2 linked regions of the Bdellovibrio bacteriovorus HD100 genome follow. The protein of the gene in region 2 interacts with the protein of the main gene of each other region in a pairwise test. Links are inferred from orthologs where the notes say so. Each region holds a gene or a part of one and is shown on either strand. Other genes may lie near its edges.

What was found. The genes of interacting proteins can lie anywhere in the genome.
Region 1: the proteins of dnaX (region 2) and dnaE interact in binary tests that used the Escherichia coli proteins (3 or more experiments, as listed by UniProt). The link is inferred for Bdellovibrio bacteriovorus HD100 from one-to-one orthologs.

The regions. Positions count from the first base shown.
Region 1 is NC_005363.1:1,984,592-1,988,976, reverse strand. Bases 1-4,067 are described here. They hold dnaE (DNA polymerase III subunit alpha), read left to right. Parts: upstream 1-327; coding sequence 328-3,867; downstream 3,868-4,067. Other genes in these bases: BD_RS09485 (hypothetical protein), read left to right, coding at 3,870-4,067; BD_RS09495 (hypothetical protein), read left to right, coding at 1-255. In the rest of the region: more of BD_RS09485, read left to right, coding at 4,068-4,385. UniProt on the Escherichia coli protein: DNA polymerase III is a complex, multichain enzyme responsible for most of the replicative synthesis in bacteria. This DNA polymerase also exhibits 3' to 5' exonuclease activity. The alpha chain is the DNA polymerase catalytic subunit.
Region 2 is NC_005363.1:3,606,240-3,609,798, forward strand. Bases 398-3,320 are described here. They hold dnaX (DNA polymerase III subunit gamma/tau), read left to right. Parts: upstream 398-911; coding sequence 912-2,729; downstream 2,730-3,320. Other genes in these bases: BD_RS17060 (YbaB/EbfC family nucleoid-associated protein), read left to right, coding at 2,743-3,066; recR (recombination mediator RecR), read left to right, coding at 3,125-3,320. Outside these bases: BD_RS17050 (hypothetical protein), read right to left, coding at 1-307; more of recR, read left to right, coding at 3,321-3,559. UniProt on the Escherichia coli protein: Part of the beta sliding clamp loading complex, which hydrolyzes ATP to load the beta clamp onto primed DNA to form the DNA replication pre-initiation complex.

The DNA of each region.
Region 1 (4,385 bases), 1.6 Mb from region 2 along the record:
AAACTTGAAAAAGACCCGGCAGCTCCGAACAGTGATAAAATCGAATTCCGCGACGATCAGGCGACACTTTGGAATATCGATGGGGCGACCCATCCGGCGCAGGTTTCTGGAGTTATTCTCACAGTCACGATTGATGCAGGTCTGGGCTCAAAAACCATCAAAATTCCCGTTAAAAACGACAGATTGGATCTGGGGTCTGCTCAAATTCCGGGCGGAGTTTCCATTCAACCTTTGGTGCAACTTGGGGTCTTTTAACGCGCCGAGAGAAGTGTGACCTAAACACCCCCTTTTATTGAAACAAAAAGGGGGCTAAGATATGAAATTGTCATGTCTTTTGTTCATCTACACGTCCACTCAGAATATTCCCTTTTGGAAGCCGCATGCCGGGTTAAAGCCATTGCCAAAAAAGCAGCGGCCATGCAGATGCCCGCGGTGGCCCTTACTGACAACGGCAACATGTTCGGTGCTGTTGAATTTTTCTTTGCCTGTAAGGATAACAACGTAAAACCAATTCTGGGTTTGGATGCGTACATCGCGCCAGGTTCTCGTCTTGAAAAAAAGCAGGATCGTGATCAGGTCAACACCGGGCCACGCCGCTTGGTGTTTCTGGCGCAGAACAATGATGGTTATCGTAATCTGTGTAAACTTTCTTCCATCGGCTACCAAGAGGGCTTTTACTGGAAGCCTCGTATCGATTACGAAGTCATTCAGCAGTACAACGAAAATCTGATCTGTTTGACGGGCGGCTTGCGCGGTGAAGTTGCAGAGTCCTTCCTGCGTGAAGGTCCGGATGCGGCGTTGGCGAAAATTCGTCAGCTGAAAGAAATCTTCAACGATCGTCTGTATCTTGAAATGTGCCGCACCGGTGTTGCGGAATGGGATCGTCTGAATCCATTCCTGCTGGAAGCTTCCAAGATCACCGGAGTTCCTGTCGTGGCGTCCAATGACGTGCACTACATGACTCAGGATGATCAGATGGCTCAGGAAGTTTTGATCTGTATCGGGTCGAATAAAACTTTAAGTGACGAATCCCGTTTCCGTCTGGGCACGGATGAGTTTTATTTAAAAAAGCCAGAGCAGATGACCGAGCTTTTTGCTGATGTGCCGGAAGCAATCGCCAACACTCTGCAAATCGCTGAACGCTGCGATGTTAAATTCAAGCTGAAAGATGATCAGGGAAAACCGATCTATCACCTTCCAACATTCCCGACAGACGATGGTTTGTCGTTGAAGGAAGACATCGCCCGCAAAGCCAAAGCAGGCCTTTTGGTGCGCTTTGAAGAGGCCGCCGCGCGTGGCGAGATGATACCGGAAGACAAAATTCCAGAGTACGACAAGCGTCTGGAATATGAGTTGGGTATTATCGATCGTATGGGTTTTAACGGTTACTTCCTGATCGTCCAAGACTTCATCAACTGGGCGAAGGTGAATGACATTCCGGTGGGGCCGGGGCGGGGTTCCGGTGCCGGCTCTCTGGTTGCTTATGTTTTGCGTATTACGGATTTGGATCCGCTTCCTAATTTCCTTCTGTTTGAGCGTTTCCTGAATCCAGAACGTATCTCGATGCCCGACTTCGATATCGACTTCTGTCAGGATCGTCGCCAGGAGGTGATTCAGTATGTAACCCGCAAGTATGGTCAGGAGTCTGTTTCCCAGATCATCACTTACGGTAAGTTGCAGGCCCGTGCCGCGATCAAGGACGTGGGACGCGTTCTGGGGATGACCTTCCCGGAAGTCGATGCCGTGACAAAACTGATTCCGGAAAAACTTGGCATCAATCTCAAAGAGGCCATGGAAATGGAACCTCGTATTGGCGAGATGATGGAGATGAATCCAACAGTGAACACACTGATGGATCTGGCGCAGCGGGTGGAGGGGATGGTTCGCCATGCTGGTATCCACGCCGCCGGGGTTATCATCGCCGACGGACAGCTGGTTCGTCATGCTCCGCTCTATAAGGGTGCTGACGGCGAGCAGGTTGTTCAGTACGACATGAAGCACGCCGAAAAAATCGGTCTGATCAAGTTTGACTTCCTGGGTCTGAAGACCCTGACCCATATCAATCATGCTTTGAAGCTGATTTTGAAAAACCGTGGCAAAAAAATCCAGTCACAGATGATTCCAATGACGGATGCGGCGACCTTCGAAATGATGTCCCGCGGGGATACCGCCGGGGTGTTCCAGTTTGAGGGTGAGGGCATCACCGATGCCACCCGTAAAATCCGTCCTTCTTCGTTTGCCGATGTTACTGCGATCACGTCGTTGTACCGACCGGGTCCAATGGCGAACATTCCGGACTTTACCGATCGTAAACACGGTAAGGCGCCGGTGGAATACCTTTTGGAAGACACCCGTGAAGTTCTGTCCGAGACCTACGGGATCATGGTCTATCAGGAACAGGTTATGGGTATCGCCTCGCGCATTGCCGGATACTCTCTGGGTGAAGCGGATATGCTTCGTCGTGCGATGGGTAAGAAGATCAAAGAGGAGATGGATCAGCACCGCGAACGCTTCATGAAAGGGGCGATTGAACGCGGGCATGATAAACAACGTTCATCAGATCTGTTTGATCTGATGTACAAGTTCGCCGATTACGGTTTCAATAAATCCCACGCCGCTGCGTACTCGGTCGTCACCATTCAGACGGCCTGGCTGAAATGTCATTACCCGGCGGAATTCTTCGCCGCTCTTCTCAGTACCGAGCTTTCGGATACGGAAAAGATCGTAAAATACTCCAAGGATGCCACCAAGCGTGGTCTGACCGTGCGTTCGCCAAGCGTGAACTTCTCGGATTATCTGTTTGATGTTCATGGCGATGAAATTTACTTCGGCCTGGGGGCGATCAAGGGCGTGGGGCAGAATGCGGTCGAGGCCATCATTGAGGCCCGCAATAATCTGCCCGAGAAAAAATTCAACTCTTTGGATGAATTCTTTAATTCCATCGACACCCGTCGTGTGAATAAAAAAGTGATCGAGTGTCTGATCAAGGCCGGGGCTTTTGATGGTTTCGGGGCGCACCGTGCGCAGTTGGTTGCCGGCTATCAGAAATATCTGGATCGTGCCATCGGTCTGCAAAAAGACCGTGAAATGGGGCAGTCTTCGTTGTTTGACCTGGGACCATCGACGGAAACCAAAGTGACTTTGGAAGAAGTAAAACCCTGGGCACGAACGGCGTCTTTGACTTACGAAAAGGAAGTTCTGGGCTTTTACCTGAGTGATCACCCCTTGAAGGGGTTTGACACGCTTTCCGAGCTTTGGACAACGTGCAAAGTGATTGATCTGCCGGCGCAGATGCCGGCTCCGGGCAGTCCTGAGGCGGAAGCTCTGAAGGCGGCCAAAAAAGACTGGAAGAACCGTGATGCGGGTAAAAAACGTGTCGTGGTGGCGGGGCTAATCACAGAGCTTCGTGAGCTGATCACTAAAAAGGGAACTCGCATGGCGTTCGGCAAGGTCGAGGACCTGACGGGCAGCTGCGAGCTGGTGATCTTCCCGGATTCCTATGCGCGATTTGAAGCCCAGTTGCGCGATGAAAGGCCGGTCCTGGTCGGGGGTGGTCTGGAAGTGGAGGAAGGATCCGCCAAAATCATGGTTGATACGGTCTCTCCATTGGAAGATATCCTTAAAAAAACCAAGCGAATGGTCTTAAGATTGGATAAGATTAATCCTGATGATTACCCTCGTTTGCAGTCTTTGATGAAGGACTATCCGGGAGCAACCTCGGTCAGTCTGGAAATCGAGTTGGGCGAGCTCAACCGTCGTGTCCTGATGGAGATGGAAGAGGCGCAGGGGATCAATGTGAACAATGAATTCTTTGAAGGTGTTCATTCCCTGTTTGGAAGAACGGACTTTATCGAGTTGAGGAGCTAGGAATGCGTTTAGTAAGTGTGGTTGCAGCAGCGTTGATGATGATCTTGAATGGCACCGCCCTGGCCCAGCAGGCAGAACTGGTGGATCGCACCTATTCCGGGGTTTCCAAAGAAACCAATCCGCAGGTGGCGAAAAGAGTCATTCAGGATGAGGCCTCCCAGAAAGTCTCTGAAGAAATCATTCAGGAGCTGATCGGTAACGACCGCTTCCTGAAAAATAAAACCCTGATCCAGAATAAAATCATCCGCAACTCCGCACGCTACATCCCGTTTACAAAACCATCGGCGCTGACTCAAAACGCCGATGAGTTCAAGATGTCCGTGGCGATGAAAGTGTCATTGAAGGATCTGAAGCAGATGCTTCAGGATAATTCTCTTTTGAATGAAAATGAGGCGGTGCCAGTGGTGCTTCCGCTGGTCAGCTGGCAGGACCGTGTTGAAGGTCGCAGTTATCGCTGGTGGTTGCCGCTGGACAAGAATCCTCAGGGGTTTCTAGTCAAGGAAGGCCGCCTGCTGGAA
Region 2 (3,559 bases):
CAACGGTGGAGCACTCCATTTTTCCGCAGCTCAGGGTCAAGACACGGTTTTCTTTATTCAGATCTTTGATTTCGGCTTTCCAGTCGGCGCAGGCTTTTTTCCAGTTCACACGGGCTTCTTTCAGAAGTGGAGCTGCATCGCCTTCGACTTCGTCTTCGCTTTGGATGACTTCGTATTCGTTTTGGGTTTTAGAGCCTTTTTTGATTTCGATGGTGGTGTCACCATCAGCCGGGATGTCTTTCACGCCGACGGATTGAGCAAAAGCAAAGGAGCTGATCAGGGACAGGGAAAGGATCAATTTCATCATAGGTTTCACCTCGGTAAGTTGAATAATCCTCGCGCAAGGATTGAGGAACAGCAAGCAACGACCCACCCCAACAATTCCCAGTTAACCCTCCCCTCACTCCCACCCCTCTCCCGGGGGCAAGGGGCAAAGCCCCAAAAGGGGGGAAAGGGGCCAAGCCCCAAAAAAGCGGCGCCGAAGGCCAGCCAGAAAAACCGCGGCGCCCGCAGGGCCAGCCAACAATCCCCCAAAGCACCACCGCCCAGTTACCCCATTCCCCCGTATTTTCGCTAACTTCGGGTATTTCAGTTAGTTTGGGAGGGGAACCCCCGAAGGAGGGCCTCTGGCGGGGCCACGATGGCCCGAACCGGGGCCCCGCCCCGGCGCCAGCAGAGCCCGGACGGCGTGCCCGATTAACGGGGTTCCCAAACTAACTGAAATGCGCGGCGAGTTATCGAATGTAATCCCCCCACCAATGGGATACATCCAGCGGTGGCCGGGTCCCATACAATAGCTCTCTTGACGAATCCCGCTAGGTCCGGAAGGAAGCAACGGCACTCGAGGGACTATGTGATATGGGGTGCTCGGCCACTTTTTTTTCCTGTTTCATGATCTTGAGGGGTGGATTTTGTCTTATCAGGTGATTGCACGCAAATGGCGTCCCCAATCATTTACCGACGTTGTCGGGCAAAATCATATTACCCAAACACTTTCCAATGCTCTTAAAAACGGTCGCTTGCCTCACGCCCTGCTTTTCACAGGTCCGCGTGGTACAGGAAAAACTTCTTCTGCCCGTATCCTTGCCAAAGCTCTTCGCTGTCCGAATGCCCAGAACTTTGTTCCGTGCAATGACTGCTATTCGTGCAACGAGATCGCGGGCGGTTCCAGCATTGACGTGATCGAGATCGATGGAGCTTCCAACAACGGTGTGGATGCGATCCGTGAACTTCGCGACACTGTGGCTTTCATGCCTTCCAGTGGAAAATACAAAATCTATATCATCGACGAAGTGCACATGCTTTCCACCAGCGCCTTCAACGCCCTGTTGAAGACATTGGAAGAGCCGCCGGCTCACGTGGTGTTCATCATGGCCACCACCGAAGTGCACAAGATCCCGCAGACGATTCTGTCCCGCTGTCAGCGTTTTGATTTCCGCCGTATCTCCACCCGCTCTATCACCGAACGCCTGAAACTGATCTGTGATCGCGAAGGCGTGACGGCGGATGATGAGGCTTTGTGGGTGGTGGCTCGTCAAGGTGACGGATCCATGCGTGACTCGCAAAGTTTGCTGGATCAGGTGATCACTTTTGCCAACGGTCCTTTAACCCGCGCCAGTGTGGTTGAAATCCTGGGTCTGACGGACCGGGCTTTGCTTTTTGAAACTTTGAACGCCCTGATTGATCGCAACTCTCAGGCGGTTTTGAAAGTGATTGAGAAAATCGCTGCGGCCGGTTTTGAGCCGCACTTGTATTCTCAGGATCTTTTGGAAATGATCCGCAACCTGCTTCTGATCAAAGTATCTGAAGCCCAAGCCAGTCAGATTCTGGAAATGCCGGACTCTGAACTGCAGGCTTTGAGCGAAATGGCTCAGCGTCTGCCGGAAGAAGACATTCACATGCTCTTCGACATGGCTTTGAAGGGGGGCTCGGACATTCCGCGCGCCCAGGACCCTCGCATTGTACTTGAAGTGACTTTGCTGCGCATGGCTTCTGCTCCCAAACTTGTGGATCTGAAGACTTTGTTGCAAGGCGGAGCTATCCCCTCTCACAGCGCAGGTGGGGCCAGGCCCTACGTTCCGCCGGTAAGCCTTCCCGTAAAAGGACATGATCGCATCGAAGAATCCCAGAAGGTTCTGGATGGACCGACCGGTCTTGAGGCGATGAAGGCAGCACTGAACAAAGCTTCTTCCGCGGCCTCTTCCCTGAAATCAAATCCCGCACCAGCGGCAAAGCCTGCGGCGACCGCACCGGCCGCTCCGGTTCCGGCAGCTCAACCAACTCCGGTTGTTGAAAGCAAACCGAAAATTGCCTCTGGTTCCACCTCTAAAGAGCGCTGGGTGAACTTTGTTGAACTGCTTCGTCAGGACGACGCTTTGTTTGCAGCGAAAGTGGAAAATTTACTGTTTGTTAAGGAAGAGGGAAAGCTGATCAGCCTTGGCGTTCCTGTGAAATTGGCCTTTCTGAAAGACCAAATGGCTGACGCCCAAGTGCGCAAAAAACTACAGGGATTTATTGATTCGTACTGGGGTGCTGGGTATTCTTTTGAAGTATTGATGAGTCGTGATCAGGTCGGCGAATCCGCCCAAGCCATCCAGCAGAAAAAAGTGCAGATGGCCGAAGAGGATCTGCGCAACAAGATCATTGAAAACCCGATGGTTAAAGCCGCTCAAACCGTGTTCAAGGGACAGATCAAGTCCATCGTTGAACTGAACAAGCGCGGCCACTAAAAAAGGAGATTTTATGAAGGGTATGCCCGGCGGAATGGCCCAGCTGATGAAGCAAGCCAACCAAATGCAGATGAAAATGAAGAAAGCCCAGGAAGAACTTGCAAAAGTTGAGTACGAAGCAACTTCCGGTGGCGGCGCTGTAAAAGTAAAAGTGAACGGCGACCACTTGATCACGGCATTGACCATCGACCCTGAAGTTTTGAAAGCTGGCGATGTTGAGATGCTTCAGGACATGATCCTGTCTGCAACCAACGAAGCAGTTAAAACAGCCCGTGATACTTCCGCTAAAGAAATGGAAAAAATCACTGGCGGCCTAAATATCCCAGGAATGTTCTAAGGCTGGCCTGCGGCCACAGTGCTGAGGGCGCCACGGGCGTCCGAAGCTGGAGTAGTAAGTGTTACATATTTCTGCCCTTGAAAAATTAGTCCACGAGTTGAGCCGTCTGCCTGGTATCGGGCCGAAGACTGCTCAGCGTCTGGCTTATTACATTCTGCGCACCGGGAACGAATACCCGGAGCGTTTGAGTGAGGCGCTTTTGCGCGTCAAGGCTGAAGTTCACGACTGCCCAACCTGCTTCAACTACACCGACACGGATATCTGCCGCTATTGTGAGGATTCTCACCGTTCGGATGAATCCATCTGTGTGGTTGAAGAACCCTCCGACATCATGAGAATTGAATCTTCGGGCGCATTCCGTGGCCGCTACCATGTTTTGCATGGGGCGATTTCCCCACTGGAAGGCATCGGTCCCAAAGAATTGAAAATCAAAGAGCTGATCGACCGTGTTGAAGACGGTTTGAGCGGCACAGGTCCTGCGATCAAGGAAATC